2 regions of the Paenibacillus gansuensis genome follow, and region 2 is predicted to be linked to the other one. Evidence: riboswitches for the same ligand, from Rfam matches in the RefSeq annotation. Region 2 holds a riboswitch; the other holds the start of a gene.
What was found. A riboswitch is a leader RNA that binds a small molecule or an ion and turns the genes downstream of it on or off. The one in region 2 is predicted to bind cyclic di-AMP.
Positions count from the first base shown of each region.

Region 1: it holds a riboswitch for cyclic di-AMP, as region 2 does, so the genes downstream of both, ACFSUF_RS03890 (ubiquitin-like domain-containing protein) here and ACFSUF_RS19215 (C40 family peptidase) in region 2, are expected to answer to the same signal.

Region 1 covers NZ_JBHUME010000003.1:42,083-58,269, forward strand. Annotated here, with positions in the region: gene purR (pur operon repressor) at 1-68, opposite strand, end outside; gene ispE (4-(cytidine 5'-diphospho)-2-C-methyl-D-erythritol kinase) at 168-1,022, opposite strand; gene ACFSUF_RS03860 (small, acid-soluble spore protein, alpha/beta type) at 1,132-1,314, opposite strand; gene ACFSUF_RS03865 (hypothetical protein) at 1,372-1,737, opposite strand; gene veg (biofilm formation stimulator Veg) at 1,831-2,106, opposite strand; gene yabG (sporulation peptidase YabG) at 2,302-3,216, opposite strand; gene rsmA (16S rRNA (adenine(1518)-N(6)/adenine(1519)-N(6))-dimethyltransferase RsmA) at 3,293-4,201, opposite strand; gene rnmV (ribonuclease M5) at 4,219-4,755, opposite strand; gene ACFSUF_RS03890 (ubiquitin-like domain-containing protein) at 4,891-6,027, opposite strand; cyclic di-AMP (ydaO/yuaA leader) riboswitch at 6,274-6,471, opposite strand; gene ACFSUF_RS03895 (TatD family hydrolase) at 6,655-7,422, opposite strand; gene ACFSUF_RS03900 (HD domain-containing protein) at 7,484-8,776, opposite strand; gene ACFSUF_RS03905 (AbrB/MazE/SpoVT family DNA-binding domain-containing protein) at 9,059-9,313, shown strand; gene rsmI (16S rRNA (cytidine(1402)-2'-O)-methyltransferase) at 9,432-10,304, opposite strand; gene ACFSUF_RS03915 (tRNA1(Val) (adenine(37)-N6)-methyltransferase) at 10,301-11,053, opposite strand; gene yabA (DNA replication initiation control protein YabA) at 11,116-11,490, opposite strand; gene ACFSUF_RS03925 (PSP1 domain-containing protein) at 11,567-12,367, opposite strand; gene holB (DNA polymerase III subunit delta') at 12,371-13,348, opposite strand; gene ACFSUF_RS03935 (YaaR family protein) at 13,366-13,812, opposite strand; gene ACFSUF_RS03940 (cyclic-di-AMP receptor) at 13,844-14,173, opposite strand; gene tmk (dTMP kinase) at 14,287-14,919, opposite strand; gene ACFSUF_RS03950 (glycoside hydrolase family 13 protein) at 15,191-16,187, shown strand, end outside.
Region 2 covers NZ_JBHUME010000012.1:73,610-89,796, forward strand. Annotated here, with positions in the region: gene ACFSUF_RS19180 (ABC transporter ATP-binding protein) at 4-1,020, shown strand; gene ACFSUF_RS19185 (ABC transporter ATP-binding protein) at 1,013-1,945, shown strand; gene ACFSUF_RS19190 (hypothetical protein) at 1,969-2,400, shown strand; gene ACFSUF_RS19195 (ABC transporter ATP-binding protein) at 2,532-4,265, opposite strand; gene ACFSUF_RS19200 (exodeoxyribonuclease III) at 4,314-5,069, opposite strand; gene ACFSUF_RS19205 (winged helix DNA-binding domain-containing protein) at 5,091-6,212, opposite strand; gene ACFSUF_RS19210 (cryptochrome/photolyase family protein) at 6,281-7,633, opposite strand; gene ACFSUF_RS19215 (C40 family peptidase) at 7,755-8,219, opposite strand; cyclic di-AMP (ydaO/yuaA leader) riboswitch at 8,225-8,360, opposite strand; gene ACFSUF_RS19220 (hypothetical protein) at 8,536-9,351, opposite strand; gene ACFSUF_RS19225 (M1 family metallopeptidase) at 9,367-11,415, opposite strand; gene ACFSUF_RS19230 (YwhD family protein) at 11,591-12,124, shown strand; gene ACFSUF_RS19235 (C40 family peptidase) at 12,241-12,726, opposite strand; gene ACFSUF_RS19240 (transglycosylase domain-containing protein) at 13,044-15,107, opposite strand; gene speE (polyamine aminopropyltransferase) at 15,404-16,187, shown strand, end outside.

The DNA of each region.
Region 1 (16,187 bases), on a different contig from region 2:
GTATGGGGGCGGAACAATAAATATTGAGTCATTTCTACTAATCGGGAACTACGTTTTAATTTCTTCACATTAGGCCCCCCTTTTCCACAAATTGTAGACCAAAATCCGAATATTATACAGAGAATATATCATTTACATCCGCCTTTTATCAAGAAAAAGCTTCATATTTATGTCAGCATTCTTACCACGTGTACATCTTTACAGAACCCGCGTAAGCCGTTATATATTCTGGATACCTTGGATTCCTTGGATACAAGACCAAATACCGTAGGTCCGCTGCCCGACATCATGACCCCGTCCGCTCCGAGCCGCCTCATGCAGTCTTTCAGCTGTCGGACCTCCGGATAGGCATCCACTGTAACATCCTCAAGCATATTCCCCATGCTCCGGCACAGCCTTTGGAAGTCACCCAGTTCGATCGCTTCCCGTACCTGGGCTGTTGAAGTCCGCCGCTCCTGCTTATTCGCATTAAACCGTCCATACACGTCTGCGGTGGACACGTTGATCGGCGGCTTGGCCAGAACGACCCAGCATTGCGGAGGATTTCCGATCCGCTCCAGCTTCTCCCCGCGGCCTCTGGCTATTGCCGTTCCGCCGGTCACGCAGAACGGCACATCCGACCCGAGTTCCGCTCCCAGCGTCTCCAGCTCTTCCGTAGAAATGTTCAGCTTCCACAGCCGGTTAAGCCCTCTTAGCGCCGCCGCCGCGTCGCTGCTCCCCCCTGCCAGTCCGGCGGCAACCGGTATCTTTTTGTCCAAATGAATATATACTCCTTGCTTCACGTCATAGCGGTCTTTGATAAGGCGCGCCGCCTGAAAAGCCAGGTTCTTCTCATCCAGCGGTATGTACCCTGCCTGGCTGGAAATGATAATCGTATCCCTTGGCAGCTCCGACATCTCTAACCGGTCGGCCAAGTCTACCATTGTCATGACCATTTCCACTTCGTGATACCCGTCTTCTCTTTTATATAGAACATCCAAGGATAAGTTAATTTTGGCCGGCGCTTTCTCGTACACCTTCACAAAGCCACCTACTTTCACTCGCTGATAAAGACAACTTAACATATTATAGCAAATGAAAAAAAGAAAAGCTAAAGCGGGTTTCCGCCTTAGCTTCACGATGTGATCTATGTTAGGACTGCTTGTTCTTTGCTGCCTGTTCGGCAAGCTGGATGGCGCGTTTTACCATATTGCCCGCATCTTTCGCTTTAATGCTGCCCCAGCCCTCACGCTCTACCGTTTCATAAAACCCGAGGTCTTTGGCCAGTTCATATTTCAATTGCTCGGACATGACGCCTCTTCTTCTACGGCTCATCGCGGATTCAGCCTCCTTTGGATATCGGACTGCTGTTAGTATGCGTGAATCGGGCGTTTATAATTCCAAAGGCACTTCTATAATAAGATCAGGCTCGTCGTGGATAAACGTAACTTGCAGCGTTCCTCTAATGTCCCTGTTCATACCTGGGTGGCCTGTTTGCAGAAATTTGCTAAGCTCTTCGAGGGCTTCACGGCTCTCATCCATAAGGATTAGACGGGTTTGCAGAATCGACGGATAAAGATGCACCGCGTCAGTAGGTTCAATTTCAAATTGCAGGCAGATGGAGTTATTGGAGAACATCCGGAAATCGGTGCTCCATCCTCCGCTGGATACGATCACGGACTTAGCGTCATCTATGGCGTCGTGACGGTCATATTTGGCAACCGTGTTAATCCTTATAATAGAAAACTGTTGAGACATGCAGGCGGTCCTCCGGTTCTTCAATGGCAAAATAAAAAAACAACGAAGCCGTGGCCATCGTTGTTTAGGGCGGTTTTACGGCTAAACGTACGGTTAGTTCTGGATATAAGTAATCCGAACCTGTCCTTCGTCATTGCAAACGGTGACCTGCACCGAGTCCGTAAGTACATCCGCATAGCTATAGGAAACCCTTTTAAAAGCGTGCTGCTCTTGATCTAATTTTACAATAAACACGGAAGGGTAGGTTTCTTCCAATACACCAGTTCTTTCAATCGTCTTCCGGCGTCCACCGTTAGCCTTTAACATGATTTTCTGCCCGACGTGGGCTTCCAAACTGCGTTTGATTTCCAACAGCGCATTTTTAGCCATTGTCTACCACCTCTTTCCTTGTCCAATTATAACCTAATGGAAAGGGCATGTCAAACAAGGTCAAATATTATAACAGCCCCTGAAACTTATTGTCAACGCCATTTTTCCCTATTTTCACAAATTTATGTATCCCCGATAAATTTCATTGTTCACACAATGTCCATATTTGTCGGAAAATGAAAAAACCGAACCTGTTTATAAGTTCGGTGTAGGTTTATTCTGATAATACTTAAGTTTAGGAAGCCCGATCCGGTAGCTCCCCCTTGTCTCTATTCCTCCAAGCCCTTCCATTCCGCTGATCGTGTGGTTGATCACATCATAAATGTTGATCGTGTCCTTAATGGAGGTGAATGAGGCCTTTGCGGCAATATATACAGGGTCCAGCGCGTGAATGAGGATCCGTCCCGGGGAACTGGCAAAATTAGCTCCCGCTTGCAATAACGCTTCAAAATGAGACTGGCAAGCTCCTGCTACAATCGTAAGCGCATCCCGGTTCCGCTCATATTGCCTTGCAATCATCACGGCATTGGCAAAATGACCGGAATTCTTGTAGCTGCTCAGACTGTACAAGTTCGAGTTCCGCTGGCTCTTCAGTACGCTGTCGTGACCTGTTATTACGATGATGTCGGGCCGCGACTGGGGAAGAAGAATCCTCACAGCTTCAGCCATGTTGGCTTCCGCCACATGATGCCCTTCGACAGGGACCCGCAGCTTTTCATAAAGCGCCATGCTTTTCCGCAGGTAGTTAGGGTCCCCGTCCAGATGAAGCACTTTACCCGGAATTTCAAAATAGGGATGAGCCTCAGGTTCGATGGGGCTCCATGTATCATCCCCGGCAGTCGCTAGTCCGCGGTAGGAACGGACCTTCCGGTATTGCTCAAAGCGGTGCCTTTCCAGAGAACGCATGGACTGCTGCAAGCGGTCCTGATCTTTCCTTCTAGCTTCAAAATCTGCGATATCGGCAATCATTTCCAGATCCTGGAGTGGTGCATCCGCAATCAGGCGAAAATCAAATCCTATAATAACCGCTGTATTTCTATGGATCGATTCAATAATAAACAGAATGTCTTTGCCGTACGATTTCCGGACGACAAGATCTCCTTGCCTCATGCACAATCACCTCCCGTTATCGTATGGCTGCGATAGGCGGATGGTGTATAGAATGGGCTTGGCAGGCGAGGGGCGTTTACTCCCCTTTCAGTTCGGTATAAAGTGCATCCGAGAGCGCTGCGTATTCGTCCAAGCTCAGCGTCTCTCCCCGCCTTGAAGGCTCGATGCCAATACTAAGGAGAAGTCCCTCCAGCTTAGGCTTCGTATTTTTGTCATAAAAGCGGCTGGCTAAATTGTTATATAACGTTTTCCGCCTTTGAGCGAACGAGGCTTTGATCACTTCGAAGAAGAAGGCTTCATCCTTCACCTGTACGGCTGGCTCCTGCCTGATTTTCAGCCGGATTACAGCAGAATCGACGTTCGGCTGCGGAATAAATACAGTGTGAGGCACGACGGTCACCATTTCCGGTTCGCAATAATATTGTACAGCGATACTCAAACTGCCGTATTCCTTGCCTCCAGGCTTAGCGGCCATACGCTCGGCAACTTCTTTCTGGATCATAATGACAATGTTCTCAAGGGGAAGCTTCTCTTCCAGGAAACGCATCACAATGGGAGTTGTAATGTAATAAGGCAGGTTCGCCACTACGCTGACCCCTGTGAGACCTCCGTAATTCTCTTCTAAGAGCGATTTGAGGTCCACTTTAAGAACATCGCCGTGTACGACCTGCACGTTCTCATACGGCTCTAATACCTCGCTCAGGATCGGAATGAGTCTTTGATCGATTTCAACGGCGACTACTTTGCCGGCTGTTTTGGATAACCGCTCCGTCAGCGCCCCGATGCCGGGTCCGATTTCAAGAGCTCCTTTGGTCTTATCCAATTCGGCTGCCGTAACAATTTTGTTAAGGATGTTCTGATCAATCAGAAAATTTTGTCCGAGGCTCTTTTTTAAGGAAAATCCGTGCCTTTGGATAATATCTTTGGTCCGCTTCGGGGAACCGATGTCACTTTTGGTTTCCAATTGATTGTCATGCAAGCTCATGGCTTCACTTACCCCGCTTATTCTTCAATTTTCCCTACTGCTGCAAGGAACTCATCTTTACCGATATGAAATGCATTGCACCGCTTATGAAACTGCTTTCCGTTGCAGTAGCCGATGCCTAGTAGCTTGCCCATTTTGAGCCTGCGTTCTGCAGCCTGCGGGTGTACGATCAACCCGGCGTCAATCAGATCCGCCCAGGTAATTTCCGGATCGCCTCCGGTAAACTCGGTCTTTACTTGCTCTAAAGCTTGCCGGATCACCTCGGGGCTCGCATTTTCAACCCCAATGTCCCCCTTGCGGTTAGCTTCCTCTTGCGTAATGAAGGCATGCTTACAGCCCTTCACCCTGGAAGAAATAATTTTCCGGAGCCGCTCTCCTGCATGGTCGGGATCCGTGAAGATAATAACTCCTCTTCTCTCCTGCGCCAAGGCGATCCTGCGGATAATTTCATTATTGATAGCGGACCCGCCGGTTTCAATCGTGTCGGCTTCCACAGCCCGCTTAATGGCTGTTGTATCGTCTTTGCCTTCGACAACGATAATTTCTCTGATCATAGAACACCTTTCACTCACTTCATATTAGCTACCCCTTATTATACATGAAAAAAAGAAGAGGACGAAAACGTCCCCTTCCTTTGAAAGAATTTGATTAAGAACAATGCAACTTTATCTTCAGTATGTCCGTTATATTTAGTAAGATGCAGGCTTCTTAGGGCCAATGACATAGACAGTGTAACCGGATTTGCGACCGAAGTTGTTCGCTGTGGATTCGCTGTCGAAATAGACATCGATTTTGTTCCCTTTTACAGCACCGCCTTTATCTTCTGCACGGCGGTAGCCGATACCTTCGATATACACCCAGTAACCGATCGGAATAACCCTAGGGTCAACGGCAATGGTACGTCCTTCCGTAACACGCGTGCCGGATGCCGTAATGCCGTACTGCGGATGGCTCTTGCTCTTTCCTGTGGAAGACACGCCTGCCGCATAGGCAGTCAGCGTAACGTTCTTAATCACTTTTTTAGGTTTGAAGGTCAAGCCTTTGCGGGTAATAGATGTTGAGGAAGATTTCGCAGCTACCGTCACTACTGGAGCAGGTTTCTTCGTACCCACCGCAATTACCTTCGGAACAGCATTCAACGTAACCTTCTTACTCGCCAACACTGTAGCTACCAGTTTCCCGTCCTCGTACGTATGTACGAATTGCTTGAACAGAACTCCGTCTTTGCCTTCTTTCACGACGGCGGTCTTGCCTTTCAGCAGACTTGCATCGGCTGTTTTCACCGTTGTATACGGAACGGCTACTTTCTGTTGAGACGTCTTCTTGCTTACACGCACGATCTTCACAGTCATGTACTGCTTGACTGGACGATCCAGCGGAGGCCAGATCCGGTCTTTAGCACTTAAAGTAATATGTTGCTCCGCCAAAATACTGCTTACCGTTTTGCTTGTTGTATACAAAGTTCTAGTCTTACCATCAGCCACCAGTTTGTAAGGAATTGCGGTCTGAATCACCACTTTGTCTCCGCTCTTGATCGGAGCGCTCAGAGGCATTGAAACATGATCGAATGTCCCTAACTTGATGGACTGTTCATCCAGTAGGCGTTGCAGGACGGATTGTTTGGTCTTAACGACACTTTCCTGTCCATTCACTACTACCGATACGCTCTTGGTAGACGTACCGTTTAACAACACCAAACACATGAAAGCAGCAATCGAGAGAGTTGCAATCAAAATAATCAAACGCAAGTTCTCATGCTTCCATCGCATTGCGAAAGACATGCTGGATGATCGTTTAACATGGGTTTCGTTATTACTGTTTCCCACTTATTTCGGTCCTCCTTCATAGCCCCGCCGCCATTGTTACGCATGTAAATTGACGCGACTAGTTAGTTTATTTTTACTTCCTTCAGCAACATCAGCTCTTCAAACGTTGGCGAATCAACACCTCCATTATCGAAACGGATAAGCCCTACCCTGATTTTGGCCAAAATAAAAGAAGCCTTCGGCAAGAGGTCGTCTTCCTTTGGCTTCTAAAAACGCGCATGTAAAGGGAATGGTAGGCACCAGGACGTTACCTCTCTCTGTACGCTTACGAGGTTAGCTGACGGATTCGGACAAGAGAGTTGCCCTAACAGATACTCACGCATACATATGCTGCAAGCTTCCGTATTCACCCCAAAGAACGATGCGGCCGGTGGTATTTGCTTCGGTTCCGGACACATGTGGTTCCCCCGCTCTCCGTTACCGGAGACTCAGCGAGACAAGAAATGTAAAAACTTTATTTAATTAAGTTACCTGTATGATACTCTGTATCAAACACAATTGTAAAGCATTCGCAAACTTCAATTTTAGCCGTTTTTAAGCCTTATAAAGGTAAATTCCGCCTTTCTTTGAAACATATGCACTTTTCTTATGCGCAATAGTCCTTTTTTCTCTGTATCTCTTTACATTTCATGATATGCCAAATAATTTGCACCCATTTTGCATGGTAATCCGGGCCAATTCCTCATAAGAAATCCCCTTAATTTGTGCAGCGGCCTCTGCGACTAAAGTCACATATCCGGTCTCATTTCTCTTCCCTCTATGGGGGTGCGGCGTTAAATATGGAGCGTCGGTTTCCACCAATAAACGGTCAAGGGGAACCTGTGCCAACACCTCTTTCGGCTGCTTCGCATTCTTGAAGGTAACTGGACCGCCGAAGGAAATATAGAAGTTCATATCAAGGCATTGCTTGGCAATTTCCCAGCTGCCAGAATAGCAGTGCATGACCCCTCCGACTTCTTCCGCTCTCTCTTCCCGTAGAATCGTGACCACATCGTGGTGGGCATCCCTGTTATGGATCACAATGGGCTTGTTCAATTTACGGGCAAGCCGGATCTGCTCACGGAACACACGCTGTTGAACATCCTTCGGCGAGGTGTCCCAGTAATAGTCCAATCCGATTTCTCCAATGGCTACCACTTTGGGGTGACTGCAGAGCTCTTCAATCCACTCCAGATCTCCCTCCCTCATCGTCACTGCATCCTGAGGATGCCAGCCGACGGCCGCATAAACCTCTTCATACTGTTCGGCAAGCTTCATTGTGGTGGGAATTGTTTCACGGTTAAATCCAATATTCAAAATTTTGGACACGCCGGCATCAAGCGCTCTTTGCATAGCTTGTTCACGGTCTTCCTCAAACTGTACAGCGTCCATATGAGTATGTGTATCAAACAACAATGCAGGTGACCCCCTTAATCTGCCAGATGTAATCGAAGGTGTATAAATAGTGAAAAGGCGTCTATCCTCTTCGGGCAAAAAAGCTTCGTACTTCCTGATCCATCTGCGGCAGAACCTTCTGAAGCAAGTCAGGTGGATAGTAAAGCTGATTCTGCCCTTTGTGGATACCGCTGATCGATCGGACAATTTCCGACTTATGAGAGATTTCGACGCATTTCTCCTGTTCGGTTAGCAGCAAAATCGGCATTTTCTCCCCTGATTCGCCCGGACGATATACATCATAGGGAAGATCAGATGGAAAATCAAGTTCCATATGGTAGGCGGGATTCAAGCCTGATCGCTCTAAATTTTCCCGGACCAGATCCAGAATTTCGACATCTTCTGCTTCCAGCGGAACGTACTTATATAGTTTCCGGTTCAGAAACCGTCCGCATAAATCCGACAGAATCCGATCCCGCTCCAAAGTCCATTGGGCAAAGGCCGTCTGGATGAATGCCTCATCCAATAGAAGATATTCTTCTATAGTAAGCTTCTGCTCAAAAAGGCTTGGCAGAGGATCCGGCATGAACCGGAAAACGTGTCCTTCAGCATATAACTGTTTGGCTCTGCGAAAGATTTGGCGGAGGATGATCTCAGAACTGCGGGTAACCGGGTGAAAGTAAACTTGCCAGTACATCTGATAGCGGGACATGAGGTAATCTTCCACCGCATGCATTCCGCTTTCCTTGACTACGATTTTGCCTTTATGAGGACGGAGCACACGCAGAATGCGGTCCAAATCAAAAGTTCCGTAGTTCACACCGGTGAAATAGGCGTCTCTCAGCAAATAATCCATACGGTCGGCATCCAGCTGGCTGGAGACCAGGCTGACGACTATGGGCTTGGCATAGGTTTTGCAGATGACATCGGCCACTTTCTCGGGAAAATCGGATGAGACCCCCGCCAAAACAGAGTGCACCTCCGAATCTCCACGGATCATCCGGCAAGTCCAATCCTCATGATGCATTTCAAACGCCTGCTCGATCGAATGAGAGAACGGGCCGTGCCCGATGTCATGCAGCAGGGCTGCACATAAACACAACAGCTTCTCTTCTTTAGGCCAATCGGGATAATGGCTTCGTTCGAATTGCGATATAATTTTGCGTGTGACTTCATAGACACCGAGGGAATGAGAGAACCTGCTGTGCTCAGCACCGTGAAACGTCAGGTAGGATGTGCCCAGCTGGCGGATGCGGCGCAAGCGCTGAAATTCTTTGGTATTAATCAGATCCCAGATGGTTTGGTCCTGAACATAAATGTATTTATGCACGGGATCCTTGAATACTTTTTCCTCCATCAGCCGTTCATTTCTCATAAGTAAGCTCCACTCCATTCTATATTAAGTCTATGATTACAAATTCGACAAAACATCCAGGTTATCGGCGGAATTTGTCGAAAAATAATCACCATTTTTTCCAGTAAAATTTGCGCGTTTATATTTTCGTTGTACTCTTTTTTCCTTTGAATATACTGAGTTTATAAGCATTTCTAAGAGGCAGGAACGATTTGGTATGTTGACTCATTTGGGAATGGTTGGTATCATAAAAAGCATGAATATGTCGAATAATGACGATTATTGAGAGGGGACTTATCCATTATGATGAAATCTACCGGTATTGTAAGAAAAGTAGACGAACTAGGCCGCGTGGTAATTCCAATTGAATTGCGCCGTACACTGGGCATCGGCGAGAAAGACGCTCTGGAGATCTATGTAGACGGAGAGCGCATTATGCTTAAGAAATACGAACCTGCTTGCATCTTCTGCGGCAACGCTGAGAACGTTACATACTTTAAAGGCAAAATTGTTTGCAATGAATGTGTATCTGAAATGCCAACCCCTGTGACAAAATAATAAAGATAGTATATAATAGTAATAGAACTGATATTGTTAATTCTAACCTTTTATATATCTCCTTGATATCCCCCTTAGGCTGCCGCTTAAGAGGGATCTTTTTTTGCCTTTTTTCCTTCTATAGTAACTGGTTGTATAACTCCCTTTTCGGAATTTTTCGGTCCATGGCTGCGAGCTTGATGGAATCCTTGCGGGAATGCTGCTGCCGCTCGTAGTAGTAGACATGTTCTTCAGGTGCCAGTTCCGTCCACCATTCGCCTTCCTCCTGCAGAGCCCCGCTCCCTTCACTGCCTTCCACTACCAGGCAGTACTCTCCCTGAGCCGGGTGCTCCTCCAGGTAAGCCAGGCATTCGCTGATGGTACCCCTCACCGCTTCCTCGTACCTCTTCGTCAGCTCGCGGACCAAAGCCACCCGGCGGTCGCCCAGCTTGCCCGCCATCGCTTCCAGCGTCTTCGCCACACGGTGCGGCGACTCATAGAACAACAGCGTGGCTTTCAGCCCCTTAACCTCGTCCAGCGTTTCTTGAACCGCTTTCCGATCCCGGGGCAGAAAGCCCACGAAATGAAATCTGTCGGTCGGAAGTCCCGACATGATCAGCGCTGACAGCGCGGCATTGGCCCCCGGTATCGGAACGACCGGAATCCCATGCTCGATGGCCAGGGCCGCCAACTCGCTGCCCGGGTCGGAGATGGCGGGCATGCCGGCGTCGCTGACGAGCGCCACGGTCTGCCCTTCCTCCATTAAACGGACTAACTCGGGGCCGCTGGCCTGCTTGTTATGCTCGTGGTAACTCACGAGCCTTGTGCTGATCTCAAAATGCGTCAGCAGCTTGCGGGTTTGCCGTGTATCTTCGGCTGCTACGAGATCGGCTTCCTTTAACGTTTTCACAGCCCGAAATGTGATATCCTCCAGGTTGCCGATCGGCGTTGCCACCAGATATAAGGTGCCTCTCTCCTGCTGCTGAAAACTTTTTTGTATATTTATCGTCATCCGAGTTCCTTGCTCCCGCCGTAATAGATTTGCATTAATTCCTCGCAGTAAGTTCCATCCTCCCGATATACAATGAGGGGCGGCAGCAGCCTGACCTCAGGCTTGGCATCCCTTACCGCCTCAATCAGAACCATATTCGCCTCTGCTCCGGCACGCGGATGAACATAGCGGATACGTTTGGGCTCCAGCCGGTGGCTGCGCAGAGTACATAGAAGGTCTGTCATCCGGGAAGGGCGATGTACCATCGCTACCTTGCCTCCGGTACGGGATTGCCTGGCACAAGCGGCAATGACGTCATCGAGCGTGCAGTGAATTTCATGGCGGGCAATAGCATAATGTTCATTTTCATTCTGTACCCCGGTAATCGTCTGCATATAAGGAGGATTGACCGTTATGAGATCATACATACCGTAGCCCGCTTCTATATGATAATTCCTTAAATCCCCGTGATGAATATGAATCTGGTCCTGAAGCCCGTTCATCTCAACACTGCGTACGGCCATACCGAAAAGGCGCTCTTGAATTTCAACTCCATCGATATGGGCTTTGGTCCGGGTGGACATCAACAAAGGAATAACTCCGTTCCCGCTGCAGAAATCCAATATACGCCCTTTGGAGGGCACACTGCAGAACCGGGCTAACAGCACGGCATCCATGGAGAAGCTGAATACTTCGTCGCTTTGGATAATTTTCAAGTTTTCGGTGAGTAAATCGTCCATCCGTTCATTGCTATATAGAGCCACATCCATCAGGTAACATCCTTTATATAAAATTGAAAAAAAACCGTAGGTTATGATCCCTACGGTGTACTTTATTTATTAAGGAAAGAAAGGCAGAACAGGCAGTCGCCCTCCGTGCGGAGATGACCGTAATACACATTGCAGATATGGAAACCTTCATTATAAATCCGGGCCAGGTTGTCGTAGCCTTCTCCAACAACCGGTTCCTCCATACGGGAAGGTGACGCGGGTTCAGCCTGAAGTTCGGTGGGAGCTTCCGCCGTTTCGGCAGCAGGCTCCTCCTCGCGTCTCAACAGCTTATGGAGATGCTGATTCTCGAGGCTCAACCGCTTGTTCTCCTCCAGGAGCCGCACAATCTGCTTCTTCAGAGAACTTAACTCTGCATGAACATGACCTACTTGTCCTTCGATTTCATCAATCGCAGCAAACATGTCTTTCTTCTCCACTTTCCCACCTCAGAATCCGAAAATCGAATGCATCCGTTTCCTCACGTATTATGGCAGCCGCTAACGGCGAAGGAAGCTATAGAATGACTACTTCGTCCAAAGGAAGTTCCATGACCTTGCCGATATCGAACAGCTGGACATGCACTTTTCTTTGACCCGCATTCAATGCAACTACTTTACCATTCCCAAGGGGAGAAGCAATCATCGAGCCCACATTCGGCATTTCTTCTTTGGAGCTCTCGTAGTTATCATGCTCAAATTTCAGACAGCACATGAGCCGTCCGCATAATCCCGAAATTTTCGTCGGATTCAAGGAAAGGCTCTGATCCTTCGCCATCTTGATCGAGACCGGATCGAAATCCCCCAGCCAGGATGAGCAGCAGAGTACGCGTCCGCAAGGTCCAATGCCGCCAAGCATCTTGGCTTCATCACGAACGCCGATCTGTCTCAATTCAATCCGGGTACGGAAAATGCTCGCCAGATCCTTTACCAATTCACGGAAATCAATCCGTCCTTCTGCCGTAAAGTAGAAAATGATTTTGTTGCGGTCAAATGTATATTCAACATCCACCAGTTTCATCTTCAGCTGATGTTCTTTAATTTTATCGAAACAGGTCGCGAATGCTTCCTTCGCAGCCTTCTTATTCTCTTCTACAATCTTGGCGTCGTGGTCACTGGCAATCCGGATGACCTTCTTCAAAGGAAGCACTACATCGGATTCCCCGACCGTCTTCTTATTGATGACCACCTTGCCGTATTCCACGCCTCTGGCCGTCTCTACAATTACATTCTGTTCCTGGTCAACCGGAAGGTCGATCGGATCAAAATAATAGATCTTGCCTGCTTTTTTGAAACGTACGCCTACAACACTATACAATTCCTACCCTCCCTGTATATCAATAACAAACTGCTCAAATGCAAGCTGAGGGTTTACGTGGAATCGAAGTCTCTTCTGCAGCTCCAGCGCCTTCTCCATACATCCGATCCAATAGGAAATGTCGCGGCTGAACGCATGCTTGGCCATCCACTCGGATTGGTCGACGAACACAATGCTCTCCTGACGGCTGCATTGGATGTGAACCATGTCCTTAAACCACAGTACAAACAATTGGAGCAGTGTATCTATATGTTCGGCCAGCTCGGTCTTGAAAACCTTCGACTGCGCCGTAATCAGTGCGGCGGCAAACTTGTTGATGCACTCTTTAGCTAATTGTATCATTACGTTTCTGATTTCTGCAAACCAATTTAATTGGATTATTTCCCTGCATGCATCGATTCCGGCCGCTAAATGCACGGCGCTTCTCACCAATACCTGGGAATGTCCCTCTTTTTCGAGTATTTCAATCATCTGTTGAGGCGGCAGCGGCAGGAACGGAACCCATTGCGCTCTAGACTGGATCGTCGGCAGCAGGGCATGCCCGTTCTCGGTAATCAGAATGGCCACTACCGCAGATTGCGGCTCCTCCAGAAACTTCAACAGGGAATTAGCGGCTTGGACCGTCATCTTCTCTGCCTCTGAGATGATGTAGATCTTCGTCTGGGAAGCCGTCGCCCGATAGGCAAAATCTTTCTGCAGCTGGCGGATCTGCTCGATCTTAATGCTTGTCCCTTCCGGCTCCACTTTATGAAGGTCCGGGTGATTGCCATGCGCAAGCTTCCGGCACTCCAGGCAATGGCCGCACGCTTCATCGGTTCCCTCCGTACAAAAAATGGCCTTTGCCAAAGCAAACGCCATTTCCTGCCGCCCCGTTCCCCGGGGGCCGCTGAATATATAAGCATGGGACGTTCTTCCCTGCCGAAGCCCGTTCTGCAGCATCCGTTTCGCACGGTCTTGGCCGATGATGGCTTCAAATGACATAGCTTAATTACACTCCATTAAAAAAATAAATTAATCAGCATCCCGCGGATTTCGCCGACTCTCTCCAAGAGCTCGATCCGGCCCTGCTCATGTTCCAGCAACTCGTCACCCATGGATAAGAGGACGCTGTCGATTTCGTCCAGCAGCTTATACTTCTTGCCGCGTCCGCGCCGGTCCCAGCCCTTCGTGTCCTTCAGGCCTACTCCCCGGCGGACGGTATCCTCCAGAAATTGCTTGATCAGCTGTTTGTACAGCCTCAATTCCCGGACCGTCATGGACTTGGCTAACCGCTGCCCCTGCAGTTCGATCTGCTGCATGCGCTGGCTCAGCTGCTCTTGTGTGACTTGCTCATTCTGCCTGTACATTACGTCCGAGAAGGCACGCTGCGGAAGCTGCGGCGATCCGGAGTTGTCCGTCATGCGCAAGTCTTTCCCGAGTGGGCGGTAACCCGGATTGATTTTCATAAAACCTCCGCGATTCCATCTATCTTAAAATTTAAAAATGTTCGAAACGTTCTACCGGCATTACAAACACGGCTGCACCGCCGACTTGCACCTCTACCGGGAATGGAATATAAGAATCGGTCGTACCGCCCATCGGCGATACAGGGGTAACAACCTGCTCCCTAATTTTACAGTTAGCCTTGATTACTTGCAGTACTTCCGTAACGCGTTCATCTTCCGTACCTATCATAAATGTCGTATTCCCTGCCCGCAGGAAACCTCCTGTACTGGCAAGCTTGGTAGCGCGAAAGCCTTCTTTCACCAAAGCGTTAGAAAGACGGTTGCTATCTTTATCCTGTACTACGGCCACGACTAATTTCATACGATCTCCTCCTGAGAGTGATTAGTAAGCGATAGGAAGCGTTATCAATGCGGTAGCAGCCAGGTATTGTCGCTTCCTTCTATTATACACTATGTATCGGTACGTTCATAGGTTCATTGCCCAAGCTTCCTGCGGAGCACTTCATAGCAGTCCCCGGCAATCTCATCCGGTGTCCTGTTGGCGTCGATGGTCACGATCCGTTCCGCAAACTGAGCTGCCAGCTGAAGATATCCTTCTCTCACTTTTTCGTGAAAATGCAGCTTCTCTAAATCCAGCCGGTTGACTTCCCTCTCCTTGTTGGCATGTACGCGGCTCAATCCGATTTCGGGATCCACATCCAAATATAACGTAAGATCAGGCATCATGTCCTCTGTCGCAAACCGGTTGATCTCGTACACGTCTTTCATGCCTAACCCTCTCGCATAACCCTGGTAAGCCAGTGAGCTGTCAATAAAACGGTCGCAAATTACCATTTTTCCTTGTCGCAAGGCAGGAATGACTTTCTCAACGAGGTGCTGTCTTCGTGCAGCTGCATATAACAGAGCCTCGGTTCTGCCGTCCATAGCTGTGTTCCGCGTATCAAGGATAACCGCTCTGATCTGCTCAGCAATATCGATCCCGCCAGGTTCCCGTGTGGATAACACTTCAAAGCCATATGTATGTAAAAATGCCTCCAGCCGGCCTATGACGGTGGATTTGCCCGCGCCTTCTCCGCCTTCTACTGTTATAAATAGTCCTGTATTCATGATCTACCCCAATCTATTTTGCACGAATCTTATGGTAACCCAACTATAATTCATACCTGCCTAAAGAGCAACGTTACAACGTATTTGCAGCAGGGTAACATATAGGTAAGACTGCTTGCTAACGCGAAAAGAGTTGTGCTACGATCAACATGGAATACTACTTCCCCTAATTTAAAGGCAATGTTACCGGAAGGTACAACCTCGGCTCTGCGGTTTCCGTGGATTTGCGGTGTGCCTTTTTTTGATTCCTAATCGCAGGGAGAGATGGTTCATGTTAAAAGAAGCCTTGTATCACCGCCCCAAACTGAATTGGGCCTATGCCTATGACGAAAAGACGCTGCATATCCGGTTCCGGACGAAACGAGACGATGTTGAACAAGTCAAACTGTGGTACGGGGACAAATATTTACCGTGGGAGCGCATGGAGCAGGTAGAATTAAAGGTGCTGACTTCCGATTCCCTCTTTGATTATTGGGAAACGTATATTCAGCCGCGGTACCGCCGTCTGGTTTACGGATTCGATCTGATATCGGGTGATGAGCGGTTGTGGTATACGGAACGGGGGGCTGTGCTTACTCCCTTGTCCGAACACGTCGGATTATTCGATTTCCCCTTTATGAATAAAGTAGACGTGTATCGAACGCCGGATTGGGTGAAAGAAGCCGTCTTTTATCAAATTTTCCCGGAACGTTTCGCTAACGGCGACCCTTCCAACGATCCCGATCAAGTACAGCCGTGGGGAGGTAAGCCGGAACGCGATAATTTCTTCGGCGGGGATTTGCAGGGCGTGCTGAACCACCTGGACCATCTAACCGAGCTTGGTGTCAATGCGATTTACTTCAATCCTTTATTCCAAGCTACGACGAATCATAAGTACGATACGAAAGACTATTTGCAGGTAGACCGCCATTTCGGCGATAATGCCATGCTGAAAAAGCTCGTGGACGAATGCCATTTACGCGGAATCCGGGTTATGCTGGATGCTGTTTTCAACCACAGCGGCAAAACGTTCGAACCTTTTGTGGACATTCTAAAGAATGGTGCGGATTCCCCTTATGCAGATTGGTTTCATGTCAGGCAATTCCCATTAAATATCGTGGATGGCATCCCAACTTATGACACGTTCGCTTTTGAACCTATTATGCCTAAATTAAACACAGAACATCCTGCAGTTAAGGAATACCTGCTCGGGGTCGCGAAATATTGGATTGAGGAAGTCGGTGTCGACGGCTGGAGACTGGATGTAGCCAATGAAGTGGATCACCAGT
Region 2 (16,187 bases):
ACTATGACAAAACGTTTGCTGACCGTGGATGGGTTAACCGTGTCTTTTCATACCCGCGAAGGGCAAAATCAAGCGGTACGGAACGTCAGCTTTCATATAGACGCAGGAGAGACCCTTGGCATTGTGGGCGAGTCCGGGAGCGGGAAAAGCGTCACGGCCAAAGCGGTGATGGGACTCGTCTCGGCTCCGGGTGAGATGCTGAGCGGTGAGATTATTTTTGACGGAGACCGGGTATTGGAGTTTTCAGAGAAAAAGTGGCGTACCGTTCGTGGAAACCGGATGGCGATGGTGTTTCAAGATCCGATGACAGCTCTGAATCCTGTGAAAAAGATTGGATTCCAAATGGCGGAGGTCATTCGCAGGCACCGCGGGCTGGGTAAAGAGGCGGCATTCCGGGAAGCGGTCGAGCTGCTGCGCAAGGTGGGCATTCCGGAGCCTGAACGACGGTTGAATCAGTATCCTCATGAGCTCAGCGGGGGCATGCGTCAGCGTGTCATGATTGCTATGGCACTTTCCTGCAGCCCTGAGCTGTTGATAGCGGATGAGCCTACGACGGCATTGGATGTAACGATCCAGGCTCAAATTCTGGATCTCATCAAGGAGCTTAAGGAACAGTCGGATACTGCTGTTGCACTCATTACACATGATCTAGGGGTCGTTGCTCAAGTATGTACCCGTGTCATTGTGATGTACGGGGGGATGGTCATGGAGGAGGGGACGGTGGATGATATATTCTATCGTACGGGTCACCCTTATACGCAAGGACTGCTCCGGTCCCTTCCCGGTCAAGGAGGAGCAGGCAGGCAGCGCTTGGTACCCATCGAAGGAACGCCGCCGGATCTGATTCATCCGCCTTCCGGCTGTCCCTTCCAGGAACGCTGTCCACATGCTATGGCGAAGTGTTCCGAGCTTCCGCCGAGGTATGTACTCGGGCAGGGGCACAGTTCTCTCTGCTGGCTGCTGGACGAGCATAGAACGCTTGCGCAGGCTTTAGGGGAAGGAGGTCCTGCACATGGTTGAAAATAATAGCAATATTCTTATGGATGTACGAAATTTGAAGAAATATTTCCCCAAGGTAACAGCTCTCTTTGGCCGCCAGAAGGAAGTACTTAAAGCTGTAGACGGAGTAAGCTTTCAAATCCGCAGGGGCGAAACGTTCGGTCTGGTAGGTGAATCCGGGAGCGGCAAATCGACAGTAGGCCGTTGTTTAATCAAGCTCTACGATTATACAGAGGGGCAGGTGCTTTTTGACGGAGCGGACCTAACCCATCTTAAAGATAAGGAACTGAAACCTTATCGGCGGCGGATCCAAACCATTTTTCAGGACCCTTACTCCTCCCTGAACCCTGGGATGAATGTATTCGATCTGATTAGCGAGCCGATGGGCATTCATGGCTTGGCCGCTAAAGAGGAAGAACGTAAAGAGACTGTAGCAGCACTGCTCGAAAAGGTCGGGCTGAAGCGGGAACATCTGTACCGCTATCCCCATGAATTCAGCGGCGGCCAGCGCCAGAGGATCTCGATTGCCCGCGCTTTGTCCGTGCGTCCGGAGTTCGTGGTATGCGATGAACCGATATCCGCACTTGATGTTTCCGTACAGGCGCAGGTAGTCAATATGCTGGAAGATTTGCAGGAGGAGTTTGGGCTGACCTACCTGTTTATCGCCCATGATTTATCGATGGTGCGGCATATTTCCGACCGGATCGGTGTCATGTATGGCGGCCGGTTGGTAGAAATTGCTCCAAGCGATGAGCTTTATGAGAACCCGCTGCATCCGTATACGAAAACGCTGCTGTCTTCCATTCCGATTCCGGATCCGCGTGCCGCAAGGGATAGAATGGCGGCGAAGGGGAAGGAGAGTTTCCGTTTTACGGGACATGCGGAGGAATCAGTATTGCGGGAGGTTAGCCCGGGTCATTTTGTAGCGGATTACGAAATAGGATGAAAAGAAGATAAGGAGGGATTACTATGAGCCAAACGCTGGTGAAGTTGTCCCAATGGGAAGCGTTGCTCTTGGAAGGCTTGCGGGCCCTGGGCTGGCCTCACGAGGAACTGCTGCGGAGAGTGGCGGAACGCGACCTGCCGAAGGACGAGAGCATCTATGAGTTGGATTACCAAGTACTGGCGGATTTTGCAGCGGCCGAGCCTGAGACATTCCGATCGGCAGTAGAGTCGGGCTACTCGATTAAATATAATACAGTTCGGGGGATTCATTCCTGGATTTCCATAGCATTCGGCAAAAAGCCGGAGCTCATTCTGGAAGAAGGGAACGAAGCGGTGGTCTCCGATCTTACTCCTAGTGAGAAAGAACGGCTAGCTGAGATCTTGTCCATTGGCTGGAAAGTCACGGAGGACGCTGCAGGAGTTTACCGGATCCAGCCTGCGAACAGAGCGGTGTAATGAAGCTTAGAATGGTTCCGCCCAAGTGATACAAAAAGACGACCTTCATTCCCAATTTCTTGAGATGAAGGTCGTCTTTTTCATTTAGCTAAGTGGCTGCAACATAGAAGTACCTGTCCGACCGCGCCAATCTAACCCAACGTCGACTGCGCAAATTGCGCCGAGCTAAGCCGCGCGTAAATGCCGGCGGCGGCCAGCAGCTCCTCGTGGCGGCCCTCCTCGGCGATGCCGTCCTCCGTCACGACCAGGATGCGGTCGGCGTGGCGGATCGTCGCCAGACGGTGCGCAATGATCAGCGTCGTCCGGTTGTGCGACAAGCGTTCCAGCGCCGCCTGGATCAGCGACTCCGTCTCGGTATCGAGCGCGGACGTCGCCTCGTCCAAGATCAAGATAGGCGGATTCTTCAAGAAAATCCGCGCAATGGACAGCCGCTGCCGCTGGCCGCCCGACAGCTTCAACCCGCGCTCGCCGATGAACGTGTCCAGCCCGTCCGGCAGCGATGCGATCAGCCCGTCAAGCGATGCCTGCCGGGCCGCTTCCTCTACCTCCTCATCGGACGCGCCAAGCCGTCCATAGGCGATATTCTCCCGGATCGTTCCGTTGAACAGGAACACATCCTGCTGCACTACACCGATCTGATTGCGCAGGGAAGTCTGCTTCATGGACCGGATATCCATCCCGTCGATGGACAGCACGCCGCTGTCGATCTCATAGAACCGCGGAATGAGGCTGCAAAGGGTTGATTTTCCCGCACCAGACGGGCCAACCAACGCTACGGTTTCCCCCGCGCGAATCCGGAGGTTGATGTTTTGGAGCACATGAGCATGATTTTCGTAACCGAAGGAGACATCCTTAAACTCAATATCCCCGCGCAGCCGATCGACGTCCACTGCATTCGGCGCATCCTTTACGTCCGGTTCGGTATCCATCAGCTCGCAAAACCGCCGGAACCCGGCCATACCCTTAGGATACAGTTCCAGCAGAGCATTAATTTTCTCAATCGGCCGCAGAAAAATATTCACATACAGCAGAAAACCGACCAACTCCCCATAGGTGAGTTTTCCCTGATAAGCAAACCAGGCACCGAACACCAGCACCGTCAGCGTAATGAACCTCGTCAGCATGTAGATTCCCGAGGAACTGAGCGAGATGGCAAAATACGACTTCAGCTTCGCCGCGCGGAACGCCTGGTTGTTCTTCTCAAACCTTGCTCTTTCGAACGACTCGTTTCCGAACGACTTCACTACCCGAATGCCTGAGATGCTGTCTTCCACACGTGCGTTGACATCGGCGATCTTTTCGAACATTTGAGTGGCGGCTTTGTTCAGCTTTTGGTTGAAAAATACGATCAGCCAAGCAAGCAGCGGCACGACGACGAACGTAATGCAGGCCAGCTCCCAGTTGACGGTAAACATGATCCCGAAGGCGCCCGCCAGCGTCATCAATGCAATAAAAAAGTCCTCCGGGCCATGATGCGCCATTTCGCCCAAATCAAACAAATCGTTCGTCATCCGCGACATAATCTGCCCTGTTTTCGTGTTGTCGAAAAAGCGGAAGGAAAGCTTCTGCACATGGGTAAACAGCTGCTTGCGCATATTCGTCTCAATGTTGATCCCCAGCATATGCCCCCAATAATTGACCACAAACTGCAGTCCCATGCTGATCAAATACAAAACCAGCAGCCCGGCGCACACGAACGCGATTTTCGACCAGTTCCCTGTCGGCAGAAGCTTATCTATTGTCCATTGGACGCCGATAGGGAAACCAAGCTCCAGCAAGGCAGCAACGACGGCACAACTGAAATCTAACAGAAACAGCTTTTTGTAAGGCACATAATAACCGATAAAACGGCGGATTAAGGGCACTTGTCTTCACCTCTCTTGCATTCAAAAAAGTATTGGCGAGCCCTTAATTTACAGCTCAAGCTCTAAAGTTACCGGGCAATGGTCGCTGCCGAGGATGCCGCATTCGATGGAGGCTTTCTTCAGTTGTGGCGCGAGCCGCTCGGACATCAGAAAATAATCGATTCTCCATCCGATATTCCGCTCCCGGACTTTCGGCATGAAAGACCACCAGGAGTACATATCGGTCCGGTCCGGGTACAAGTGACGAAAGGTGTCAATAAACCCCGAATCCAACAGTTTCGTCATTGCAGCCCGTTCTTCATCCGTGAATCCGGAGTTGCCCCGGTTGGATTTAGCATTTTTCAGGTCGATATCCTGATGAGCGACATTCAAATCCCCGCATACGATAACAGACTTCACCGCATCCAAACCCGCCAAGTATTCCCGGAACAATTCTTCCCACTCCAACCGGTAAGGCAGCCTGGACAGATCCCTGCGCGCATTAGGCGTGTACACATTCACCAGATAGAAGCTTTCAAATTCCAGCGTTATTACGCGCCCCTCGGTCTCTTCAGGAGCCCCGATGCCGTAAGTCACGTTCAGCGGCTTCATTCTGCTAAAAACAGCGGTGCCGGAGTATCCTTTTTTCTCAGCATAGTTCCAGTACTGCCCGTATTCCTCCATACCTTCCATGCAGATTTGGCCTTCCTGGAGCTTCGTTTCCTGCAGACAGAACACATCCGCGTCCGCCTCTTTAAAATACGTCATAAACCCTTTATTCACACAGGCCCGAAGGCCGTTCACGTTCCATGATACGAGTTTCATTATTTTATGATTCCCCTTGTTCTATGATTTCCATTGGATTTCCCGTATATCGGCTCCCGGGGCCGCAAAAGCCAACAGACATAAGCCCTCTGTTTCCAGTTCCTCTTTCGTTTGTGCACTTATCCGGATGAAAGGGTCTAAGACCAACACGGCTTTTTCGCGATGAAGCTCCAAACTCCATTTTCCCTGGACAAAACCATTTACGAGGAATGCGGCACGTATGATTCCGTTGCCAGTGAAGAGGCGTGCTTTGTATGCCGGGTCCAAAATGCGGCTGCGGTCTTCATAAGAGAGCAGCATGGAGTCGAACTCTGACAGGAACCGCACAGGTGCGGGAGTCGAGGAGTCCGGCCGCGGGGCGTCCGGAAGGTCGTACAGTATGCGCCCATCCTCGCTTAGGAAGGTCACGAGCTGAGGCTCAAGCCGGTCGACGGTCTCTTTCAGGCGGGTAAGTCCGGACCAGACCTGCATGTCCTGGACCGTGGCCGGGCCGAACGCGCGCAGGTAGCGCAGCAGCAGCTCGTCCGGCTCACGCTCCGCGGCGAGCGGCCGTCCAATCCAGGCCTCCGCGGATGTGTGCGCGGCCTGGCCGCTCGAGCCCCAAATGCCGCGCGGCGGCACTTGGACGAGCGGCACCGCTGCGCGCACCGCGTTCGCCAGCGCGGCAGGCTCGCGCTCGGACCACAGCCCGGCGAGCTTCGCGCCGAGCTGGCCCAGGGTCAGCGGCCGGTCCTTTACGAGGGACCGGCCTGCCGCGGCTGCGGCGTCGAGGTCAAGGCCCTCGAGCCGCCGGCCGAAGGCGCCGTTTACTGCGCGGTCCTGGACCGCTTGCAGCACCGGGCGCAGCCGAAGCCAGTCGCGGTCGCTCACCAGATGGAGCGTCGCGCGCTGCAGAGCGATCCGAACCGCACGCCGACTGCCGATCAGTTCGGACAGATCTTGCTGACTGAACTCGCTCAGCCGGGTCCACAGCGCAAAATAAGGCGGATTCGGAGCCTGGGCCTGCAGTCCGACAAGATGCTCCAACGCTTCATAAGCAGAGGCCGGGGAGCGCTCCAGCAGCCATTGCCTTGCCAGCAGGGCGCGGTTAAGCGTCCGCTTGTCTAACATATGCTTCGGATGTTCTTGGCCTGGTGCTGGCATAGGAGGCCTCCTCTTTTAGATTAGTTTATCATACAGCCGCCGCTTGCAGTTACGGGAGAAAACTTCCTTTATTCTTTCCGCCCGCCCAACAACACCTTATATCGCTCGATCGCCTCTAAGCGTGACAATTTCAAATCTACGATGGCATCGGGACGGGGCTGGTGGATCTTGGCCGCAGGAACACCCTCCAATTCAGGAAGCCAAGTCCGTATATAACGCCCCTGTGGATCATACCGCTCCGATTGAGTGACCGGGTTCATAATCCGGAAGTAAGGAGCCGCATCGAAGCCGATCGAGGAACTCCAGAGCCAGCCGCCCCGGTTCAATACGTTGTCGTAATCGGCAAGCTTGGTGCGGAAATAAGCCTCTCCCAGCGGAAAAGGGCATAACAGGTTTTTAGTAAGGAACATAGCCGTAATCATCCGGAGCCGGTTCGGCATGACCCCGGTTTCGTTTAACTGGCGCATAGCCGCGTCGATCACCGGTATGCCAGTACGGCCTTGGCGCCATGCTTCAAAGTGGCGGTCCGACAGCCCCGACAAATCATAAACCTGCTCATAACGGAAAAAGTCCGGATCCATCTGCGCCTGATACATATAGAACTCCCGCCAAATCAATTGCCGGAGCCAAGCCTCCGCCCCCTCGCGGCCTTGCAGCTCTTCGTACACGGTGCGGATGGAAAGGGCTCCGGTGTTCAGCAGCCCGCTGATACCGCTGGTTCCCGGGTTGCCGTAATCATCCCGCAGGTCGTCGTACTGCAGCAGTCCGTCATCCAAATACGCCGCAAGCACCTCCGCCGGTTCCGGCTCAGCCGTCTTCGCACTCCCCGATAGAATTGCCGCAATCTCCGATGGTACACTAAATCTCTCGATCAATCCCGCATCCAGCTCCGCCGTCTGCAAATCACGCACGGAATAAGGCGAACCCGGCCTGTAAAAAAGTTCAAGATATGTTTTCATTTTTCTGTAAAATGGTGTAAATACCTTATAAGGCTCTTTTTTCTCCGTAAATGACTGAAACGCCTCCGCCTCAGCGAGCGTATGATCCTGTATCGCATACACCGGAACCGATGCAGTACCGGCACGTTCGCGGATTGCCTGATCCCTGCGTACAGCATAGGGTGTGTAATCTTCATGAAACACAATTTCCGACACGTTGTGTACGCTGCAAACAGCTTCAACGACATCTTCCGGATTCCCATAAACGAGATGAAGCTCGCGGCCCGCTTTAGCGTAATCCCTGGTTAACCTGGCAACGGCATCAAGGAAATACCTGCCGCTGTGGTCCTTGCCGCGTTCCGTTGATAACAGCTGCGGGTCCACAATCACCAAGTGAAGGCCTGGCTTCCCCAGCTCATGGAGAAAACTGAACGCTTTCATATCCTTAACTCTTAAATCTTTTCTATGAATAAACAAGTACATAGTTTATAACCCTGCCTTTCTTGTAAACAAAAATAAAGCCCCGAAGGCCGCTGCAACGGCCTTACGAGACTTTCACAGACGGTTCCGGTCCAATGCCCGGAGACGGAACCTGAAGAAATCGTTACTCTACTGCGAGTTGTTTGTAAGCATTATTTGAAAGGATTCTACGGGCAGTCACAAATTTCGACACGTAGTAAGAATCATTCATTTTGCTTATCGTAACGCCTTTCTTCGAAGATGCGTGAGCGAACTCTCCGTCTCCCACGTAGATGCCTACATGAGAAATGCCGTCGCCGCCCGTTTCAAAAAAGACCAGATCTCCCGCACGAAGCTCATCCTTGCTCACCTTGGAGCCAAGCTGTGCCTGTGCTTTGGAGGAATGCGGCAGCTCGATATCGAAACGGTTGAATACATAAGAAGTAAACCCTGAACAATCAAAGCCACTCTTCGTAGTGCCGCCGTAGTCGTAGTCGATACCGATTAATTTGGATACTTCGCTATCCAGCGAGGTAGCTGCGGAAGCACTACCAACCATAACTGACAACGAAACAGCCAATCCCAAAAGTACTGCTGAAACTTTTCTCAAAACAGAGCTGCCCCTTCCAGAGCCTACGAGGTTAGCTTAAGGGTTCGGTAAGAAGGTTCCCTATGGTCACTCTGAAGCGAGACCAATTCACCCGAAAATGGATCCCCCGTTTCCCTTGCGGGAATTCGGCAAAATTTGTGTAAAGTGATTTTTTCCACTCTCATAATTCGATCTTTTTTTCAAATCTCCTTCTTTAGTCACAGATTAGTCACAAATTATTTTAAAATGACAATCTTTAGACCCAGTCCATTGTAAGAAATGTAAAAATAAGCCGTCCCTGCTATGCAGGAACGGCTTGTTCGTTTGTCCAGACTGTTTATTCTCCGCTCTTGAAGCGCCACAAATGATACTGGCTCGTAATGCCCCAAACTTTAAACATGGTACGGATCAGGTAATGGATTTGATGAAGGATTAATGCCAGCAGGCCCGCCCAGATTAGGGAGACCGCAGCAGTAACCAGAAACACCGCTCCGCTGGCCAACAGCAGGACGGAAGCCACGCCTGAGAACGGGAGGATGGAGCGCAGCCCGACTCCAAGCGAGTGAAATGCGGGCCGGCCGCTCACCTTGCCGATTTGAACCGATAAGAACAACAGATGCAGAAGGAAAGCATACAGGATCCACAGTAAAGCTAGCGGGCTTAATTCCATCAGCATGGGCTGCCAGTTCACATTCGTGTTGTAGATATCCGCGGTCCGGGGAAGAATCCAGTAGGCCGGAAGCAGAGTTAACGTCAGCTGCAGCCAGTAAAGCAGGACGAAGAAGACTCCGTATGTTTTGACACCGGTAAGAAAAACACGTTTCTCCTTTGAGCCGGCCTGGTGGATACAGTGACAGATCCCGGCCTGAATCAACGGGGAGACGACCAGCCTTAGCAATACGAGCGCTGCAAGAATGGCCAGATAACGGTGGCTGATATCCGTCCGGGTCAATTGAAATTGACCTTCTATAAAGAACAGCTGGACCGCTTGCTCCTGCATGGAATTGCCGGGGTAACGCCGAAGCAGAGGGTAAACGATCGATTCGATGAAGCGGTAGAGCAGTAAACCCCATATCAATTGGTACACGAACAGCAGCAGTACGGAAGAAAATTGCCGCAGCATGGAGGACCAGCCTTGTTTTACCCATTGCATGACCATAGTTTCACCTCACCATGCGAGCGAGCCCAGCAGGGCTTCGAGTATTTTGGCGATGCTCAAGTTCCACCGGATGTTCCACTTGGAGTCCACCTCGGCTTTCATAAAGTTATTGATGTGCTTGTTTTCGACCACGATCGTGCGGTTCGGATCGACTGCAACCCAGGTAAGAGGGGAGGAGTTCGTAATTTTGTATTCCGTCAGAAGTTCGGCGCCGTCCCAGGTTTTCTTCATTGTTGAGCCGTCTTCAAAATAGAACAAGATAGGCACTTTACTAAAATCCCCGCCGTTCTTCCTTATAAAGACCCGGTGTACATATATCGTCTCGCCGTTTTCGTTGACCTTGTCCGTGTGGATTTCCTCTACGGAGAAGTCAGCCATCATGCTGCCATAGACGTATTGGCTGAAGTAAGGATCCCAATCCCGTTTCGTCATACGCTCCAGCACGGTTTGGAAGTCCGCCGTGGAAGGGTGTTTAAATTTCCATTTTACAAAATAAGCTCGGATCACTTTGTTCATCATCTTCGTTCCGATTTCCCGCTCAATCCCCAGCAGCACAAGCTTTGCTCTGGTGTACACATTCTCGGCGTAATGGTTATGGCCCCTGTATTTCCAGGAAAGCTGCTTCAATGGAGCCGGGGACGTAATATAGCTGGATTCGACAGGGAGGTTCGGTGCGACACCGTACTCTTTCTCCATAATCTTGTCTTCCGAGTAGGAAGCGAAACCTTCGTCCAGCCAGGCTTCCTCGAACTCGTTGCTGGCGACCATGCCGTACCAGTACTGGTGCGCAATTTCATGAACGACGACACGCTCCAGATCATAGCCGGGGTCGATGCTGTCGGCACCGAATGCGGTAACCAGTGTCGGATACTCCATGCCGCCTGCACCGTTGCCCTCGGCAGGGGGTACGACGATCGACAACGTGCTGTATGGATATTGGCCGTACATTTTGCTAAATTCGGTAAGGGCCGTCTTTGCTGCATGGAAGTAGCGGTCTTTGAGATCCTTATGCTTCGGATCGAGATACAGCTTGATGCGAACACCCGGCACATTGGGAGCCGAGAAGGGCTCTTCCGCATACTCGAAATCCGGGGAGGCGGACCAGGCAAAGTCATGCACATCGTCGGCGTAGAACTGATAAGTCTTGTACCCGTCTTTGTCCGTTGTCGGTTTGGTTTGAAAGCCGGTTGCCGCAACGATATAGCTGGATGGAACCGCCACTTTCACGTTATAAATCCCGAAATCGGAGTAGAATTCCGAATTGCCGTGGTATTGGTGCGCATTCCAGCCTTCTACGGCACGTCCGCGGGTTCCGGTCAATTCGTAGGCGGCGACTTTCGGGAACCATTGCCCGGCCATGACGAAATCGCCGGCATAACCCATTCGCGCAAACGTGTGAGGCAGTGTTACGGTAAAAGCCATTCTCAGCGTAATCGATCCCTTGGGAGGAATCGGCTCAGGAAGGCGGATCTTGACCAGTGTGCGGTCTTTCTTGTTTCCGTCATCAGGCTGCACAGCCTGGAGCCGCGGAAGAAGGTTGGTGCCATCCGAAGTTTTCACCGCATTCAGTTTTATGCTGCCGAAGCTGCCGGAGAGCATCCGGTCCGACCGCAGCGTGCCTCCTGATTCTTTCATGAACGTAGTGTCCATGGATTCAAACGCATTAGGGTAGAGATGCAGATACATCTCGGTTACCGTCTTTTTGCCGGGGTTCGTCCAGGTGACGGTTTGAGCAGCGGTAATCTGCTTGCGGTCCGGCACCCACTTGGCATCAATATGATATTCCACCACGCGCTGGCTGAGCGGTTCAGGCTTCTTATCGACGGGCAGGTTCGGCAAAGGCGCCGACTTAACCGGCGGTTTGGCAGCCGGGGAGGTAGTCTTGGCGGCCGGGCGCTGGGGCTTGCTTTGCGCCTTCTTCTTGCTCTGGTTTGCCGGTTTCACTTCGCCGGAAGCGGGGACCGCAGTTTCGTCTCGGGGCCATAAGGCGATACCGGATACGATGAAAGCGACCGCTAAGAGCAAGGATACAAGTGGTTTGGTAAGCCGATGGTTCATACGTTTTTCCTCCCGTTGACAAGCTTGACAAGCGTCTAAAGCATGTATATGTACCTTGTCCGCGAATTATTTCTATAAGTGTGCGGGGGAATTTTTGCATTGCATATGGCAAAGATGATAGTATATTCGCTAAAATAGAACTAATCTTGGGCAAATCTGAAGGAGGCCTTCATTTATGGATATAGAGAACAACGGCAGCGCGGGAGCGGGCGGGGAACCGGCGAAGAAAGAGAAGAAGCAGATCGCGCTGAATGTAGTCAGCAATAAGCCGCACCGGGGGTTCGGTGCCGGAAGCATTGATCTGAACAATGTGTCGTGCGTGATTATCGACGAAGGCAGCGCCTACATCGACGACGGTGCTATGCATGCCAAGAGCAAGGTGGAGCGCGGCATTAAATTCTCGACCAATAAAGAGGATGTCCCGAACGGCCGGAAGTGCTGGGTGGTTTGGGTTGCCGTCGACCGCACGGAAGAAGGAACAAGGTACGGCGGTGTCACAGCCTGTGAAATGCTGATTGATGCTGAAGCCAGAAGAGGATGGAAAATTCTTGCGGATCACGTGAACAAGCTGGATTATGCCCTGAAGCGCAGGTTCATCTTGGACGGATTGAGCGAAGAAGAGAAAGCCTCGCTGCGCAAGCTGCTGATGGAACACAATCCGCAGTGGTGGGAAGCATCGGACGAAGCTTTAAAACAGGGGCTGGCTTAATAACTAAAATGGCAGTCAGGAGGTTTCTCCTGACTGCCATTTTTAGTTTGCCGGTCGGAATGTATGCGAGAAATCGAATACATTCATCTATTTCGTTAGCGCTATCAATTTTTCATTTAAAGGACTCTGCGGGCTGTCACGTAATGGTTGTCCCACCAACCGGAAGCCATAGATGAGATTTTCACGCCGCCTGCTCCGTAAGTATGCAGTATTTTGTTGTTGCCGATATAAATAGCCACATGGGAAATACCCGGTCTGCTAGTTGTGGTAAAGAAGACTAAATCGCCTTTTATTAACTTGCTGCGCGGTACGTAACGGCCGACTTTCGCCTGGTCTTTCGAAGCGCGCGGCAATGGTTTGCCTACATAATGGTATACCCATTTAGTAAAGGACGAGCAGTCAAATCGGGAAGTGCTGCCGTATTTAGCACCGAATTGATAGGGAGTCCCCAAGTATTTTTTGCCGATAGTAATAACCCGGTCTCTAGTCGAGACGGCTGCTTCAGCCGGAGGGGCAAGGTATGCTGCAGTACCAGTGTACAATAGGGCTGCGCTGATTCCGAGCACGGTCAGCTGTTTCACAATGCGATGTCGTAGATTCATGCTGTTTTCCTCCTAAGGGTGGCTGGCTAGCCGGTATACCCGAAGTATAGCATGTTGAAACTTGGAATCATTTACCTCACACGCGGCAAGTCTATGTCTCTCTAAGGGGTAACGGGGATTATTAGAAAAACATGAGAATTATCTGAGAGTAATATAGCAAATATAGGTTGACAAATGCCTGTTTGCAGGATCTATTTATTCTTAGAAGGAGTAGGGTGTAAGCGTTCTCCGTGTGCAGTCGCATTTTACCTAAATAGTTCCTTTTTCAGTGCAGCAAAAAAGAACCTTTCCTCGAAATCGGGAAAGGTTCTCTGATCTTAATCCGTCCACCAGCGTTTCAGGTCCTGCCACCAGGAATGGTTGGCCCGCTCTTCCGTCGGCTGAAGCGGTTTGCCGCCATCTCCGCAGTATTCGGCCGGTTCGGTCCCCTTCACAAATACCTCAAGGCGGGACTGCCCGCAGGAAGCGGTCGCGAGCTTGCCGCTAGCCGTGTCTACGTAGACGCTGACCACGTCTTGCGGCATCTCGAACAGCTTCGGCGGGATCGATTCCAGCGCCCCTTCCGTATATTCCGCGAAGATCGGCGCCGCTTTCCGCGACTCTACGGTAGTGATCGTTTTGCCTTTGTCGTGGCCTACCCATACCGCCGTCACCAGCTCCGGCGTAAAGCCGACCATCCAGGCGTCCGAGTTGGTGGTTCCGCTCTTTCCGGCAACAGGCCGCTTCAGGTAGCGGGACACCCGGTTGCCGGTCCCGCCTTCTTCAAAGACGCTCTGCATCAGGTTCGTCAGCACATACGCTGCTGCCGGATCGGCCGCTTGCTGCGCCTGCGGGTGCGATTCATACAGCACCCGGCCCTCGGAGTCGACGACTTTCAGGACCGCGGTCGGCGTGACTTTGACTCCGCGGTTGCTGATCGTGCCGTACGCCACAGCCATCTCGAACGGGCTCACCGGGAATGTCCCCAGCGCCAGGGAAGGCAGCGGCTTCATTGCACTGTCCACCCCGAGCTTGCGCGCCGTCTCGATTACTTTCTCCGGTCCCACCTGCTGAATGGTGGAGACCGCATAAATATTGTCCGATTTGGCGATCGCCTGCCGCATGTCGATCCAATCGTTCTCGTAGTGCCCGCCATAGTTCCGCGGGGTATACGTCTGCTTGCCGTTGTCGTAGGTGAACGTTGTCGGCTCGCTTTTAAATTTCGTCATCGGGCTGAATGTCTTGCTTTCGAGTGCGGCCAGATAAAGAAATGCCTTAAATGCCGAACCCGGCTGCCGTGTTCCGGCAAACACCCGGTTGTACTGGTTCTGGTCGTAATCCCGCCCGCCGACCATCGCTTTAATGTAACCGTTGCGCGGATCGATCGAGATCAACGCCGCCTGAAGTTCTTCGGTGCCTTGCAGCTGTCCGGCCACCGCTTTCTCCGCCACTTCCTGAGCTTTCATATCCAGGGAAGTGTAGATTTTAAGACCGCCGCCGTCGATCAGCTTCTCGTCAATTCCCAGCTGCGTAACGGCGAATTGCTTTACATAGTCCCTGAAATAAGGCGCAGCATCCGGCTTCGGTGCCGAGAGCGGCTTAAAATTCAGTGGCTCCTTGGCAGCCGCCTCAGCTTCGGACTGTGTAAGATAGCCGTATTTCACCATGGATTGGAGTACGGTTTTTTGCCGGGAAAGCGCATTGTCCAGATCGAGATAGGGCGAATAATATTTTGGCCCCTTGGGCACCCCGGCCAGCAGAGCGCTTTCCGCCAGGGACAAATCCTTCGCATGCTTCCCAAAATAAACTTGAGCCGCCGTTTCCGCACCGTAAGTAGAGTGGCCGTAGTAGATCTGATTTAAATATTTTTCAAGAATCTCATCTTTCGAGTAGTTCATTTCCAGCTGGACGGTGTACATCGCCTCTTTGATTTTTCGTTCCCAGGTCCGGTCGTGATTTAAATAAAGGTTCCGTGCCAGCTGCTGGGTAATCGTGCTTGCCCCCTGGACTTTCGCCATATGTTTCACGTCAACCGCAACGGCGCGCGCGAGGCCCCGCATATCGATGCCCCAATGGCTGTAAAACCGGTTATCCTCAATCGCAAGTGTCGCATTTTTCAAATACGGGGAAATATCCCTTAGGGGTATGACCTGCCGGTTTTGCCCGGAGTGAAAGCTGTCTATTAATGTACCGTTTGCGTCAAAAATCTGGGAAGTCTGCGAGACCGAAGCCGCTGGCAGCGATTGGGTGCGCAAAAACAGAAGAGCCAGCACAGCCAGGCCGATGACGATCCCCCCGGTTAGGAGAAGGACGGTGACGCCTTTTTTGAAGTTCTGATACATCCTTACGTAAGGGCCCTGATCTTGCAGTTCGGTCTGTACGGGTTTCGGTTCTTGTTCCATCCGGTTCATGGCGGTCTCCTTTCGTTGAAGAGTATCGTAAAGGCATCTTTTTAACAGTATGGAAAAGGAAAAGAAAGCCTATACAGATTTACATCATCTTATTATGAAAAATTTTCATCTAAAGGGCTTAAAAGGTTGCATTTCTGCAGGGTTCGACTATAATACAATTTGTGCTGTGGCACGGGCTTTGTCCCTTCGGGGCGCGAGGCTTTACAGATTCAGACGTATCAAGGGATGAAACGATCTCTTTTCGGAAAAATAAGCAAGATCAATGACGACGAAAGAAGGTTAAATACATGGAACTGTGGTACACGGAGAAACAAACCGAGAGCTTCGGCATTACTGCGAAAATTCGCGAAACTTTGGTAACGGAACAAACTGATTTTCAAAAGCTGGATATGATCGACACCGAAGAGTTCGGACGTATGCTGGTACTGGACGGCATGGTCATGACTACGATTAAGGATGAGTTCGTTTACCACGAAATGGTGGCTCACCCGGCTCTGTTCACACACCCGAACCCTAAGCACGTACTGGTAGTAGGCGGCGGCGACGGCGGGGTTATCCGTGAAGTGCTGAAGCACCCTGGCGTAGAGAAAGCGGTTCTCGTTGAAATCGACGGTAAAGTTATAGAATACAGCAAAAAGTTCCTTCCGGAAATCGCAGGACAACTGGAAAATTCTCGGGTTGAAGTCATCGTGAACGACGGTTTCATGCATATCCACGACCACAAGAATACTTATGACGTCATCATGGTCGATTCCACGGAGCCTGTCGGCCCGGCTGCTCCTCTGTTTGAGCGCGGATTCTATCAAGGGATTTTCGAAGCGCTGAAAGAGGACGGTATTTTCGTTGCTCAAACGGACAACCCTTGGTTCAAAGCCGATCTGATTCAAAAAGTTAACCGCGACGTTAAAGAAATCTTCCCGATTACACGCGTATATGCAGCGAACATTCCTACTTACCCGAGCGGCATGTGGACGTTCACTATGGGAAGCAAAAAACACGATCCGCTTCAGGTTGACGAAACGCAAATCCCTGAGCTGGAAACCAAATATTACACGCCTCGCTTGCACAAAG